DNA from 3 places in the Colwellia sp. BRX9-1 genome. Region 3 is predicted to be linked to each of the others. Evidence: riboswitches for the same ligand, from Rfam matches in the RefSeq annotation. Region 3 holds a riboswitch; each other region holds the start of a gene.
The links. Region 3 has a riboswitch for cobalamin ahead of cobO (cob(I)yrinic acid a,c-diamide adenosyltransferase). Riboswitches for the same ligand answer to the same signal wherever they lie in the genome.
Positions count from the first base shown of each region.

Region 1: it holds a riboswitch for cobalamin, as region 3 does, so the genes downstream of both, H4J76_RS06225 (ABC transporter ATP-binding protein) here and cobO (cob(I)yrinic acid a,c-diamide adenosyltransferase) in region 3, are expected to answer to the same signal.
Region 2: it holds a riboswitch for cobalamin, as region 3 does, so the genes downstream of both, H4J76_RS06185 (TonB-dependent receptor) here and cobO (cob(I)yrinic acid a,c-diamide adenosyltransferase) in region 3, are expected to answer to the same signal.

Region 1 is NZ_JACGVM010000004.1:134,547-139,919, forward strand. It holds gene cobU (bifunctional adenosylcobinamide kinase/adenosylcobinamide-phosphate guanylyltransferase) at 1-270, opposite strand, end outside; gene H4J76_RS06210 (adenosylcobinamide-GDP ribazoletransferase) at 267-1,103, opposite strand; gene cobT (nicotinate-nucleotide--dimethylbenzimidazole phosphoribosyltransferase) at 1,104-2,186, opposite strand; gene H4J76_RS06220 (iron ABC transporter permease) at 2,198-3,217, opposite strand; gene H4J76_RS06225 (ABC transporter ATP-binding protein) at 3,210-4,073, opposite strand; cobalamin riboswitch at 4,218-4,367, opposite strand; gene H4J76_RS06230 (histidine phosphatase family protein) at 4,440-5,051, opposite strand.
Region 2 is NZ_JACGVM010000004.1:126,687-132,059, forward strand. It holds gene H4J76_RS06175 (sigma 54-interacting transcriptional regulator) at 1-10, shown strand, start outside; gene H4J76_RS06180 (MarR family winged helix-turn-helix transcriptional regulator) at 28-474, shown strand; cobalamin riboswitch at 870-1,041, shown strand; gene H4J76_RS06185 (TonB-dependent receptor) at 1,071-3,134, shown strand; gene H4J76_RS06190 (cadherin repeat domain-containing protein) at 3,135-4,619, shown strand; gene H4J76_RS06195 (cobalamin-binding protein) at 5,151-5,373, opposite strand, start outside.
Region 3 is NZ_JACGVM010000007.1:833-6,205, reverse strand. It holds gene H4J76_RS08545 (M13 family metallopeptidase) at 102-2,174, shown strand; cobalamin riboswitch at 2,326-2,470, shown strand; gene cobO (cob(I)yrinic acid a,c-diamide adenosyltransferase) at 2,593-3,198, shown strand; gene H4J76_RS08535 (c-type cytochrome) at 4,163-4,618, shown strand; gene H4J76_RS08530 (MBL fold metallo-hydrolase RNA specificity domain-containing protein) at 4,636-5,373, shown strand, end outside.

The DNA of each region.
Region 1 (5,373 bases), on a different contig from region 3:
CAGCACACAATCACTGCTTTGTAATGCTTGTTGAAGTGCCTCAGCTAAATACAACGGCGATTCAAGCAGTTGCCAATGTTGAGGACGTTCGCCTTGATGCTGTAAAATACGTGCGCTCATTTCTGCATCATGGGCTTGCGCCGTAGCGAGATAACATATCGTTAGCCCTGCTGATTCAGCCTGTTTGGCAATATTTTCGGCGAGGCTCGACTTTCCTGAGCGTGCTCCGCCTAAAATTAGATGAAGTGTATTAGCATCACTAATTTTCATAGGCCTGCCTCCGTCAAAAATGTTGTCGCTGGAGATGCTAAGACCAGTAAAATAGTATAAACCGCCACTTCTAAAATTTGTTGCGCAGCTCCTAAACAATCACCAGTAAAACCACCTAATTGACGATTAAACCAAAATATTAATAAAAGACGCATTAGCCATAAGCCCGCTATTAGTACTAAACAATGCACGGCTGGTAATAAGCTAAACATCACCACCGCTGAGGTAATTAATAAGATTAACAAGCCTTTTAGAGATAAATGCTGCGCTAAAGGTTTAACCTTTGATTGTGCATCTTCGCTGACATAAGCCATGCTAAAGATTAAACTGGTACTGACGGCTCGGCTTAAGGTATGCGCTATAATCAATGCCACAAAAAGTGCTAATAAAGGATTGCTGCTATGGCTACTTAATAACACTAAACTCTGATATTTGATCATTAAAATGAAAAATAAGCTGGCTGCGCCATAAGTCCCTAAACGGCTATCTTTCATAATGTTTAGCTTTTGTTCAACGGTCCAACCACCACCAAAGCCATCCCAAACATCAGCCCAACCATCTTCGTGAAAAGCGCCGGTAAGCAATAAGCTCGCCGCCATAGAAATAAGTACCGCTAAAGAAATGGGTAAAAAGCTCGCCAACAACACTAAAATAGAGGCGGTGATCACACCAATAAACAAACCAATTAAGGCAAAATATCGGCTCGCTTGATGAAGCATTTCAGGTTTTACCACCTCAGGTAAACGCACCGGTATACGAGTAAAAAAACTTAAAGCAAGTAACAACAAATAGTATTGTTGTTGGCATTGTTGCCAGCGTGATTGCTTAGTCATTTAATCTTCAGCTTTGTTAGTGTTAGCACCAGTAACATCGGTCACTTGCGCCTGAGTAAAGCTTGCCATATCATTATAAAAAGCCACAGCCGCCTGAATTAATGGCAGTGCTAATGCAGCGCCTGTGCCTTCCCCTAAGCGTAAACCTAAATTTAATAGCGGCTTAACCTGCAAATGGCTAAGCATTTTTTGATGACCTTGCTCACCCGAGCAATGGGCAAAAATCATATAATCTTTAACATTTTTATTAATACTGATAGCGAGCATAGCGGCGGCAGTACAAATAAAACCGTCAACAACAACAAGCATTTCTTGTTCGGCCGCCGCTAACATAGCTGCGGTAATTTGTACGATTTCAAAACCACCTAAAGACGCTAAAATTTCTTTAGGGCTGTTGAGACTTCCTTGATGAAGCACTAATGCTTGCTCAATGACCTGTTGTTTGATTTTTACTATTTCATCACTAACGCCAGTACCTCGTCCAACACATTCGCTGGCTGGAATACCCATAACAGCCGCCATAATAGCGGCGGCAGAAGTAGTGTTACCAATTCCCATTTCACCAAAAGCGATTAAGTTACAGCCTTTTTCATGAACTGATTTGACCAAAGCAGTCGCTTTTTCAAAACCGAGTTCAACTTGCGCTAGACTCATCGCTGGTGCGATATTTAATGGTGCGGTGATATTGCCTAAACGTTGATTGATAACGCCTGAACAATTATCAATTGGCGATAAAATACCCGCATCTACCACACTTAACTGCCAACCAAGCTGCTTACAAAAGACATTAATCGCCGCGCCACCGCTGGCAAAATTAGCCACCATTTGTGAGGTCACTTCACTAGGTGCAATAGAAACACCTTGCGCTGCGACACCGTGATCACCGGCAAATATAAATAAACTAGGATGTTTAATACTCAATGATTGTTGGTCAGTATTTACTATTGATAACTGCACAGCGGCAATAATTTTAGCGGTATCTTCTAGTTGGCCTAATGCGCCGAGTGGTTTAGTTTTTCCATCGATAGTCGACTGGATCTGTTGATTAAACACATCAGTTACTTTTTTAATAGCAAAGTTCATCAATAGCTCCTTTAAGCTTTATTTTTGCGAAAGTACAACAAGGATAAAAAGAATAAGCTCCCCAAAGCAGAAGTGATAACACCTACGGGTAGCTCTTGGTTTTCTAGTACAACTCTCGATAATACATCCACCCAAATCATAAAAATACCACCGACTAAAGCGGTTAACATAATGCCAAAAACAGTGCCTTGAGAAACAAAAAATCGTACAATATGGGGTATCATCAAGCCAACAAAGCCTATACCGCCGCACAAAGAGACTAACGTTGCGGTGATCAGTGAACTCAGTACCAACATCACTAAGCGAAAGCGGTTAACATTAATACCTAAGGTTGTAGCACTTTCATCGCCTAACAACATTGCATTCAGTTGGCGTCGATACGCTAACATCATAATGACACAGCTAATAATAACGACCGCGGGAAACCATAAAATTGACCATTGCGCACGTGAAAAACTGCCCATAGTCCAAAATAATATCGCCGTAACCGCTTGTGGATCGGTATGATAAAGTAACAAGCTAGTAAACGAGCTGAACAAAAACGATAACGCTACGCCAGCCAATAGCATAGATTCAACTTGTTGACTTTGCCGACGACCAGAGATCATTAGCAACATTAGCATCGCCACTAAACTGCCCGCAAAAGCCGCGACAGGTGTTACAACAGAAATAGTGCTGCCCAATAAAACAATAGATATAACGACTCCTAAAGAAGCCCCTGAAGAAATACCAAAAAGATAAGGGTCAGCTAATGGATTTCGCGTTACCGTTTGTAAAATCAGCCCAGAAACCGCTAAGCCACAACCCGCTAAAAAAGCTAAAATGGCGCGCGGCATGCGTAACTCCCAAATAATACGCTCATAAAAAATCACCTCACTAGCGTCTTTATCTGCGGATAAACTAGCCAGTAGACTCGAAGTAACATCGCTAAAACTGATATCTGCCGCACCTAAAGATAACGACGCAATAAAGCTGATAACACCGAAAGCTAAGGTCAGAAAAATAATCCCCGAATGATTGACCTTAAACATGAGGTAACGCTCTACTTTCTGCCGTTTTTTCTTGAGTATCGTAGCCATAGAAATAAGAAATATGAGGAACCTTATGTTGTGGATGAAGAGAAACTTGCGCGCAGACACCAAATACATTTGATAACATTTCAGAGGTGATCACCGCTTGTGGTGACCCTTGCTTAACCAGTTTACCTTTATCTAACACCAGCAGTTGATCGCACATCGCACTGGCAAGGTTTAAATCATGAAAAGACGCAATAACCGTGATGCCTAGCGATTTAGCTAATTCAATAACCTGAATTTGATAGCGAACATCAAGATGACTGGTTGGCTCGTCCATAATAAGTAAGCTGGGCGTTTGCACGATAGCACGAGCTATAAGTGCGCGTTGTTTTTCTCCACCGGATAAATGTTCAAAATTTTGTAAGTTTTTATCCACTAAGCCAACCTGCTTAATAGCACGGTCTATCTTGAGTCGGTCGCTGGCTTGATCACGGGTAAATAGACCTTTGTGTGGCAGTAAACCCAGCGCAACAACGTCATGAACAGTTAAGTTAAAATGGGTGGGTGTTTCTTGTAAAACTACAGCGATATCTTGCGCATATTGATAGGCGTCATACTTTTTCCAAATATCTTTTTGATTAAATTCCACCAAACCAGAATCAGGTTTTACGTAACGATATAAGCAGCGAAGTAAGCTAGACTTTCCGGCACCATTAGGCCCTAAAATACCAGTAAAACTGCCTTTTTTAATGGTGAAAGAAATATCATCTAAAATAAGTTGGCTGTCGGCATGCCAAGAAAGATGCTGCACTGAAAGCAATGCGGTATTAGCGGTATTTATTGATGAGGATTGATCCTGGCTACTATTCAAAAATTGCTACTCACATACTATTGACACTTAAGGAGCATCAAACAGAGCACAATCAATCTCTTAGTATATGAAAACTCAAGAGTCGACAATACAATGTTCGAGTAAACCCGCTCGACTTTGTTGGTTTTGCCTGTCATTTTGATAGGCAAATGACTCTAAATTAATGGGTATCCTGACTTAAGCTTTATGGTTATTAAATACCACTAAAAGGCTTTTACAGTTGCGGGTACAGTTGCGGTTTTTCACCACATTCCCACATTAAAAATGAGTTATATAATTTTGTTTGGAGATTATCGTCTGCTCACTAAAAATAGCAAGGTTTAATTGCCAATAACACCGAATTCATTGACTTATCGAGGTAACTTATCACCACACTATTTTTGGCCAATCAACGCCACTATCATCAGTATAAATATTAACTTTAACTAGCCCCGCATAAGGAATATCAATATGACTCATGTGAACCGTGCCCGGCATAGGCAAATTAAGTACACGCGCAATTAAGTGTTTGATAACACCACCATGCGCAACCACCAAGGTATTTCCTTCGGGTGCGTCTGCAAGCCATTCTTGCCACCAAGTATCGACACGCTTGACAAAATCAGCCATAGCTTCACCATTAGGCACAGTATGCTGCCAAGGGTTTTGCCAAAAATCACCCAGTGAAGGCTGCACAGCACTGGCTTTTATCTGCCACAAGGCTTGATAGGTTTTTCCATCCCAATCACCAAAATTCATTTCTTTAAGGTTATCGCTTAATTGGAGATTAATGCTGTATTTTAATGAGTATGCTTTGGCAAACACCTGACAACGTTGCAAAGGTGAACTGATACAAAAGGATATCTCTGGTAATTTTTGGCTAACGTCCCACAGCTGTTGCAAGCCATTTTCAGAAAGTGCGACATCTGTTTTACCGGCTAAAATACCCGGTGTAGCAATTTCACCATGGCGTAATAAATATAAAGTCCGCTGTAGCAAAGCATTACCTCTTAATATATATAGTGTAAAAAAGCATAGCGTAACCTTAAATTCAATATTGCGTAAGTACTATGACAAATAGCCGTGCACTTATAAGCGACAGCATGCGCGTCAATGTTGTTCACTTTAGCAAAATGAGCACTTAACTACCTCGCCATTTAGCCTCACGTTTACGGAAAAAACGCACGTTTTAATCCCTCATTTCCATCATAATAGGACCCTAGATTTAAAGGTAAAATACCTGCTAATTCGTTTTGTTCTTTTGATACTGTTGAAAACCAAGGCGGTCCGGGGGCTTCTCTCTTAATGCTTTAATGTAATA
Region 2 (5,373 bases), on a different contig from region 3:
ACAAGCATAGCCGAGCATAACTAAACGATGAAAAGCTTACACTTAACCAACTTTTTTCCTTATCAGCTGACGCAACTGCAAGTAAAAGTGAGTGATAACATTGCTGACATTTACACAGGAAGATTTGAGCTTTCTCGTCAAGAATGGCGAGTGCTAGCCAGCTTAGGTAACGGAGAGTTATTATCCGCAAAGCAGATAGGTGAACAAACTAACTTAGAAAAAATGCCGGCGAGCCGCGCAATAACAAGGATGCAAGCTCAGGGATTATTGGTTAAAAACACAGATAAATCCGATAAACGCTCTTCGCTATTAAAACTAACCACGCAAGGTTTGGCTATATATCAACAGTTAATACCTATGGTGCTAGCTCGTGAGCAAGAACTATTATCGGTATTAAGTGCTGAAGAAAAAAATCAGCTAGCTAATATTATTGAAAAATTAACTTTAAAATCAGTGGATATAGCGAATCAATAACAATGACAATTGTCGCTGATAATGACTGACCAAACTCACCATTAAACAGCCTAGGTGAAATTGGCAGACAATAAATACCTACCGTAGAGCTTAGGTTTTATCGGCTGTTATTGAACGATTCATTATTAATTAAAAAGAAGAAATTGCCGTCACTAAAGTGTCAGTAACTTCAAAAAATGCCTCACCAGATCATCGTTAATACCATCAGATAAAATAGTCTGGCAACAAAGTTTTTCTGATAATACGACATGTTTTACCTCTGAACTCAAAGGGCTGAGTCAAAATAAAGAGTAAATGACGTTGCGTTAAACCCGTCAAACGATTAAAGCTAACTAGCCATGAACTATAGATTTAATACTCTAACTGTTGACAAGCTATATTAATAGTCTCAAAATAACGACCATAATTGATTAGGTGCTCAATATTTATACTTTAACAAGGTATGAATTAGAGATAATCGGGAAGTTAGTACATGCTATGCATAATTCTAACGCTGCCCCCGCAACGGTAATACTTTACGCTATGTAAAGTTAAGCCCGGAGACCGGCCTAAATGATATCGAATGACTTGCAGTGCGGTGGGCGCTACGGAATTTAATGACATTAGCAATAGCTAGTTGTCATGATCCTTCCGTACCTCCCTCAAAATTTTTTGAGGTTATTATTTTTTCTTATTTACGAAATATCTTTGTTCTTTTACTCATAGCGATGCCTGTATTTGCGCAAGTAGGAGACGTGTCAACTGACGATATAGAAGTCATTGAAGTTGTTAATGATCAGTCATTTAATACACCTAATTATCAAGTATTACATCGCGAAAGCTTTATATACTCATCGCAAACGCTTGCCGATATTTTACAGTCGATAAATGGCATTCAAATTCGCCAAATAAGTGGAATTGGTAATCCTGTCTCTGTTTCAATTAGAGGGTCGAGTAGTAAGCAGGTCCAACTTTATATTGATGGTCAACTTATTAACGATAGCCAATTTGGTGGTTTTGATTTAAACCAGATACCCACAGAACAAATTGAAAGTATTGAAATCAGTAAAAATCAAGCGATTGGTACCGGCGCTACCCCTATAGGTGGTGTTATTCGCATTAACACTTACAACCCCACTGAAGACTCCAGTAAATTAACCTTGGCCACGGGCTCATTTGGCTATCAAGAAGTTAATGCGCTTTATAATAAAGCATTTAAAACTCACAGTCTGTCTTTTGGTGGTCATTATATTAACAGTGACAACGATTACGATTTTATCGTTCCTGCGGGCTTTAGTAGTAGTGATACGTCTGACAGACAAGCATTAAGAAATAATGAGTTTACAAAGAAGTCTTTTTTTATAAACGACATATTCCAATTTAATCAACATCAGATCAGGGTCAATGTACAATATAACGATCAAGAAAAAGCCCTGCCTAATTACCAAAACAACTCCCCTGAAAACAATTCGACGTTAAACTCTGACAACTTACGCTATAGCTATCAACATCAATGGTTAAGCAAATCCCCTTGGCTAAATTCAATTGAATTTGAAGCCTACGCTGAAAATAAAGATGAGCGTTATATTTCAAGTCCCGACTCGATAAAACTTGATATCAATGATTATGAAACAACAAAAAAACATATCGGCTTTAAACCTTACCTTACATGGAACGAGTTTAATCTAATGCCATTTGTCAGTTTTAATAAACAAAATTTCAGCTCTGTTAGCGAACACAACGGAAAACCAACACAATGTAATGGTATAGCGTCATGTGATATTTCAGCAAAAAAAGAACAACTCAACATAGGCTCTCGCATTGAGTGGCAACCCGAGTCACTCCCCATAGAAGTGTATGCATTGTTGAGTAACCTACAAGAGAAAAATTCAAACATAGCGATTAATCAATCCAGTGCAGCTAAGTTTGTAGCCAATGATAATTATCAAACAACTGAAGTCGGGTTAAGCTTTAAGCAAGGTAATTTAAAAGTTACCAGTAACTTAAGTAATGGTGTGAGAACACCGACATTATACGAATTATTTGGTGATAGAGGCTCCTTTAAGGGTAATGATAATTTATTGCCAGAAGAAGCAAAAACACTCTCAATGGGTGGGCAGTACCTTTACAAAAGTCTGTCTATATCTTCATCTATTTACCAACAAAAATTAGAAAATTCAATTGTCGCAATTTTTAACTCAAGTAATGTCGGTAGCTATAGAAATGTCAGTAATGCAGACTTGTTAGGCATTGAAATTCAAACAAATTATCAATTATTAACACAATTATCTTTCGCACTACAAGCCAATATTATAGACAGTGAAACCACATCAAAATTTGTCGCATTTAATAAGAAGAAACTACCTGGTATATATCATCAACAGTACAGCGTAGCGTTGAAATACAAGGTAAATTCCGCATGGAATATGTCATTTAAAGTAAGTAAAGATAAAGACTTGTACTTCAATCTCATTAACAGAATTCAAAATAATAACGGTCATGTAGGTAATGGTAATCCAGCCAACCGCACCGTATCAGATTTTTCAGTCAACTGGAAAAAAGGCAAACATAGAATATCTTTTGCCGCCAATAATTTATTTAACGATAAATACCAAGATCTTGCGAATAGAACATCGCAGGGTCGCAGCTTAAAAATAAAATACACAATTAAGGGATTTTAAATGTTAACTAGCTTTAAAAAACACATATTACCATTAAGTTTAGTACTGAGCACTGTTGCTCTTGCAGGCTGTGGCGGAAGTTCAAAAAGTAATGTCGCACCAATAGTTACCGGCGCAAGTAGCCCAACGATAGAAGAAAACACAACATCAGTTGGCACCTATAATGCTACTGATGCCGATGGAGACGCTATCGTACTTTCACTTACGGGTAATTCAAGTGATTTATTTAGCATCACACAAAGTGGTGAATTAAGCTTTATAGATGCTCCTGATTTTGACAGCGGTGAAGTCGGTCCTTTCGCTGTCACAATTGTTGCAACGGATGACAGTAAAAAGAACTTAACCGGTGAATTGGCTATTCAAGTGAGTGTCGGTGATGTGAAAGACACACCATCATTCGCGGTTGTTCAAACAGTTGCACCTGATTTTTCAGGCTCTGAAGTTGTGACCTTAGACCCAATTACAGAGCAAGTCACCAAAGGCTATTATATTAAAGATGCCTCTGACTATACTGTTCGTAGCTACAATAAAGACGTTTTTCACATTGGCCGTTATAACATTGATTCTATTTCAAAATATAATGCTGATGCCCTTGATACAGAAGTTTGGTCATATACAACCCAAGATACCGGCGATTCAAATACTCGTAATCCCTATGACTTAGTGTCGGTCAATGAAAGCAAAGCTTATCTTTTACGTTACGGTTCAGACAAAGTTTGGATTGTTAATCCTCAGGCAACACAATTTGAAGATTTCAAATTGGGTCAATTAGATCTATCTAGCTACATCGCTGATAACAATAGTAATGGCACACCAAACCCTGCCTCAGCGACAATTGCCGACGGTAAACTGTTTATTGCTATGCAACGTTTATCAGACTCTTTTTCACCAAACACAGCTTATGTAGCCGTTTTTGATACAGCGACAGACCAAGAGATTGAAACAAATGCTGATGAAAATGATAATCTTAAAGGTATTCCGCTTCAAGGCTTAAACCCACTGGGTCATAGTATAGTGAGTCAAGGCGATACGGTATATGTTACAACACGTAACTCATATAGCAGTGCTGACTTAACCTCTAGTCGCATCGAAGCGATAGCGACAAGTGATTATAACTTGAGCAGTGTTTTGTCTGCTGCAGATATTGAAAATAATACCGGTGCTTATATTGGTTCAAGCGTCGTTGTATCCGAAACAAAAGGCTATTTTGTTGCCAGTGAAACATTTTTTACGCCAAGTTATTATGAGCTTTCAACGGTATATACCTTTAACCCGACAACGGGTGTTATTGCTAATGAAAAGGTAGCGGCTACTGGCACCGAACAAATTAGCTATATTGCTTTAGATGCTGCCAACTTTCTTTGGCTTAGCGTAAGCAATCCAGAGAAGCCAGGCGTTGATGTTATAAATACTGAAACTAACCTTAAAGTATTTCCAAGACTTGCAACAGAATTAAACCCATCTGCAATTGCCTTTATTGAATAAGATTATCTTAAAGGTAAGACATTAAAAAATAATTTGATTTAGGGCACATATTTATGTGCCCTTTTTTATTTTTACTCAGTGCTATATTAAGTTTAGTTAACGCACAATATTAAAGGGTTTAATTGCATTCATCTGTCTGAGTTCGAGAACGACCTTATTGGACGTCATATCAAGTGTCACTTGCTGTTAGCCGGCCAATAACTTGTTGAATCTTATAATACAGTCATAGCAATCACGTCTGCAGAACTAATGCAGTAGCGAAACTCAGCAGGTATTTTTTGTTGTATCACTGTGCCATTTAAGATGAATAACCTGCGGTGCTATTAATCGGTAGCTCGATGAATATGAAAAGTGTAATTTATCAAGGCCTGGTCGTGTAAGACAGCATAGTGGACTTAAATTAAGGTCAGTAATAAGCATTACTTTCCCTGCTAATTACCATGGCAGGGGCTGCGCAAAATTATCATTAGCTTAGCCTTTAATTTACTGAGCTGATAGATAAATCATCAATCAGCTCAGTAAATTGAACCGCTATCTTTGCTGATCAATTTTTTCACACATATCTGCAACACCACTTAACATTCTGGTACTGAATCTATGTAATAAATCTGCATCAACGTGAATAAACTTATTGTTTTTCACCGCGGGTATTTCTGGCCATTTTTGCCAGTCAATAATGGGTTGTGGTTTATCGGAGTTTTCATCCGGTAAAATCATTAAGTGCGGCTGGGCAACAATAACGTTTTCCGTGCTT
Region 3 (5,373 bases):
AAATTCATGTCCAAATCTAGTAAAAAGCCCTGTAACCCTTTAGTATCAATGCGTTTACCATTTTATAACCATATTCTTTACTTAATAATAATGAGATTACCATGAAAAAAATAATAACAGGTGCAGTCTGTTCTTCGTTATTGTTGCTTGCCGCTTGCAACGACAATCCAGAAAGCACTGAGACAACTAAGCAAGAAATGCCTATCATGCAAAAAACTGCATTAGCTTCAGGTATCGACAAAGCAACAATGGACTTATCCGTTCGTCCACAAGACAACTTTTATCGTTATGTAAACGGTGCTTGGTTGAACGCTAATGAAATCCCTGGAGATAAAACGTCAATTGGTGCCTTTTATGACTTACGTGACGAAGCTGATGACAATGTAAAAGTAATCATTGAAGAATTAGCAGCAACAGAAAATTTAAAAATGGGCAGCGACGAGCAAAAAGTAGCTGACTTATTCCGTTCATATATGAACATGGATGCACGTAATACTGCAGGTATGGCTCCTATCCAACCATTATTTGATAGCATCAATGGTTTAAAAGACAAGAATGAACTTGCGACATTTTTTGGTGAAAATCAAAAAAATGGTGTAGGTAGCCCATTAGCGTTTTATATCAGCGTTGACGGTAAAGACTCAACTCGCTATGCCACTCATATTTGGCAAACAGGTTTAGGCTTACCCGACAGAGATTACTACTTTGATGAAACCGAACGTTTTGCCGCATTACGTAAAGGTTATGTTGCTCATATTGAAAATATGTTCAACTTAGCTGGTTTGAAGAACGGTAAAGCTGCTGCGCAAACGGTCATGGCAATTGAAACTAAATTAGCAGGTTTTCATTGGACAAAAGTTGAAACTCGTGACAGCAGTAAAACTTACAATAAATTCGATGTCGCTGACTTAAACACAGTTACTGATGCATTTAACTGGAATGCTTACCTTGCTGCTCAAGGCGTATCAGCCCAAAAAGACATCATTATTAACCAACCTTCATTTGTTAAAGGTTTTGGCGAAATATTTGCAGCAACCTCATTAGCTGATTGGCAAACTTACTTAACTTTCCATACCTTAAGTAACTTTGCTGGTTCTTTAACCGCTGACTTAGATAATGAAAACTTTGACTTTTATTCTCAGCAGTTAAGAGGACAAAAAGAACAACGTCCAATGTGGAAGCGTGGTGTTGGCGTAGTTAACAGCAATTTAGGTGAGGTTATTGGTAAAGTTTATGTGAGCCGTCACTTTAAGCCCGAAGCTAAAACCCGAATGACACAACTTGTTGAAAACTTACGCGGAGCATATGGTGCAAGTATTGATGAACTAGAGTGGATGTCTGATTCAACTAAAAAAGCTGCCCATGTAAAACTAGCAAGCTTTGATCCTAAAATTGGTTACCCAAATAAGTGGGAAGATTACTCCGCACTTGTTATTAAAGGTGATGACTTAGTGGGCAATAAAATGCGTTCTGGTAGTGTTTCTCATCAAAAAGAAGTCGCTAAGTTAGGTGGTCCAATTGATAAGCAAGAATGGGGCATGACGCCGCAAACTGTTAATGCTTATTACAATCCAACTAAGAATGAAATTGTTTTCCCTGCAGCCATATTACAACCACCATTTTTCAACTTAGCTGCTGACGATGCGGTTAACTATGGCGGTATTGGCGCGGTTATCGGTCATGAAATGGGTCACGGATTTGACGACCAAGGGAGTAAGTATGATGGCGACGGTAACATGCGTAACTGGTGGACTGAAGCAGATTTAGCGGCCTTTAAAGTTCGCACCGATGACTTGGTAAAACAATACGATGGCTATTCAGTATTTGAAGACTTAAATGTAAACGGTTCTTTAACACTGGGCGAGAATATTGGTGATTTATCAGGGGTAACTATCGCGTATAAAGCTTATATTGCTTCATTAAATGGTAAAGAAGCACCGGTAATTGACGGACTAACTGGCGATCAACGTTTCTTCATGGGCTTTGCTCAAGTATGGCGTGGAAAAAAGGTTGAGAAATCATTACGTAATCAAGTAGCAACTGACCCTCATTCACCTGGTGAGTTCCGTGCATTAGGCTCTTTATCTAACATGCCTGAATTCTACAAAGCGTTTAACGTTAAAGAAGGTGATGCTATGTATATCGCCCCTGAGAAACGTGTAAAAATTTGGTAAGCCAATGGCTTAGTTAAATAACGTTATTATTAGAAAACACTAAAATGCCAACAACTATTGTTGGCATTTTTATTACTGAAAATTCCTTGCCTTAGATTCTATTTATCAAAAACATAAAATCAATGGTGTTTAATGCCGCTAGATATTGTAAATAATTAAAAATCTCGTAAACTAATGCAACGTAAACGTGTTTAGGGAATAAGGTGAGAAACCTTGACTGTTCCCGCAACTGTAAATTGTAGTGACTTAAGAGTTGCCAATGAGTCAGCATACCTATCCACAATAAAATCACCACCATTAACATCAATAAAATCGTGCGGGAATACACGGTAAATTGCTATTTTTTAAGGGACCCCCTTAACGTTAGCCTTGCCTTTTCTCCTCTTTAAAATGACTATAATTATCAATAGGAATACTCATGGTTGACGAAACACAAAAAAGTGAAAAACACCAAGCACGCATGCAAAAAGTAAAAGATAAAGTTGATGCAAGAGTTGATGCTGCCACTGATGAACGCGGTATATTAATTGTAATTACAGGTAACGGTAAGGGTAAGTCAACATCAGGATTTGGCACGCTAACTCGCGCAGTAGGACACGGTCTAAACGCAGCAGCCATTCAATTTATAAAGGGCACTTGGGCTTGTGGCGAAAGAAATGTCCTAGAAAAGCTCGGCGTACCTTTTCACGTGATGGCAACAGGGTTTACTTGGAATACACAAGATAAATCAACCGATATTGCCGCTGCTCAACTTGTTTGGAAAGAAGCAAAGAAACTATTAGCTGACGAAACCATTGATGTTGTGCTACTTGATGAACTGACTTACATGCTGTCGTTTAAATACCTTGATCTTGATGAAGTATTAGACGCCATCGCTAATCGCCCGCCTATGCAACATGTAATAGCCACAGGCCGTGGCGCACATCGTTCACTCTTAGAATTAGCTGATACGGTTAGTGAAGTGCAATCGATTAAACATGCTTTTGATAATAATATAAAAGCACAAAAAGGTATTGATTGGTAATAACTCAGCCGTGTTGATACCAACTACGTCATGCTGATACCAACTACGTCATGCTGAATTTATTTCAGTATCAGCATGGCGAAATGACAACCTAAAATCGAGCTTTCATGTGTTACACGCATAATGTTTGAGATTGATCTCTTCAGATCACTTTTACTACAAAGACGACCTATCTTAATTTTAATAAGTAGTCCGCTTAGCCACCACAGCGGTCGTTCATCATCTAATAATTAAAGCTTACTTTGATAAGTATTGCAGAAGTTAGCTTTTGGTTTTTCTTTAGGTTGACTGTTCGCTCAGGCTGTGTAAAAACACTCAGCTTACAATTTTTATGCAACGCTATGTAAATTCAAAGGTAGTTTGACACCAAACTTACTACAGATTTAAATCTACAGAGCCTTTTGTCGTTGATATTTCCAAATTACGCAAGTTCAAAATAGTTTTCACACAGCCTGCGCTATCAGTTGACCTTAATATTTATGTATTAAAGGTTCGTTAAGCTTTTCTGCCCTTATTGGTTTGTTAGCTGGCATTCACCCGGCAAAAAGTGCCGCTAAATTAGCCCCCATAAAAGCGCTGCGCACTGAATGATTTATTCAGTGTTATCGGATAGACAAAGTTATTTACCTACTTTATTCATAAGCTGTTAGTTTTTCATTAACGTCTACATCATTGATCTATATCAACGTCCTTCCAAGAAAAAATAGAATCCTCAAGTAAGAACAACTAGACTAAAAATCAACCTAATAGTGGAAAGCGCTATGTGTAATTTTTTTGGAATCATCTGCTTTTTAACTTGTACTGCTATCCCAGCAGAGTCTTTGATATCACCAGAAAAATGCTTATCTATACAATTTGTAGATATCAATAAGCAAGAAAAAATTCTAATACTATTGAGACTTTACTCATGGTTTTGATCAGCGCTTTAATTAATTCAACTTAAAAAAGTAATTAAGGAATAACAATGAAATACATTCTATTCACTTTACTTATCGTTTTGTCATTAACGCTATTCAGTTGTGATAAAGGGGTTGATTCCCCACGAGGATTTAGCCTGCCTAAAGGTAATATTGAAACAGGTAAAACAGTTTTCTTAAAGTACCAATGTTTAGCGTGCCACACACTAAAAGGTGTTGAGGACTCCAGTATTGTAAAACAACAAGATATCTCTGTTTCCCTTGGAGGTGAGAAAACTAAAATCATAACTTACGCTGAATTAGTTACTTCAATAATTAATCCATCTCATAAATTCTCCAACCCGCATTCGCCTAAGGTAAGAACACCTGAAGGAAAATCAAAGATGAAGGTCTTTAACGATGTTATGACCGTGACCGAGCTTATTGATTTGGTGTCCTTTTTACAGCCAAATTACACATTAAAACCTTATCAACAAACCAGATATCAGTATTATCCACACTAATCCTTATGGGAGCTAAAATGAATATTAAATTTTTCGGTGCCACTCGTGAAGTCACGGGTTCTTGCTATTTGGTGCAAGTAAACAACAAAAATATACTTATTGAATGTGGGATGTTTCAGGGCTCTCATGAGCATGAAAAACACAATCACGACCCCTTCCCTTTTGATGTTAGTGAGCTAGATGCGGTGATTGTCAGTCACGCACACCTTGACCACACAGGTCGATTACCCATGCTCATAAAAGAAGGTTTTCATGGTTGTATCTATACTCATAATACCACGGTAGATTTATGTAAAATTATGCTCCTAGACTCAGGCTATATTCACGAAAAGGAAGCCCGCTGGGAAAATAAAAAACGTGAGCGTAAAGGTTTAGCATTAGTAGACCCCCTTTATACGAGAGCAGAAGCGGAGACAACCTGTCAGTATTTTAAAGGACTTACCTATGATGCCGAGTTAGAAGTATGCCAAGGCGTTAAACTAACCCTTAGAGATGCGGGTCATATTATTGGTTCGGCTATTGTTGAATTAGCACTCACTGAAAACGGCGTTAGTAAAAAGATTGTCTTTAGTGGCGATTTAGGCCATAAAAACGCCCCTATTTTACGTGATCCGTTCACGATTAAACATGCTGACTTGGTCATTATGGAAAGTACATATGGTGACAGATTACATCGTAGTTGGCAGGATACTTGGCAAGAAATGGGTAATATTATTGCTAATGCTAAAAGTAGTAAAGGAAACATATTAATTCCT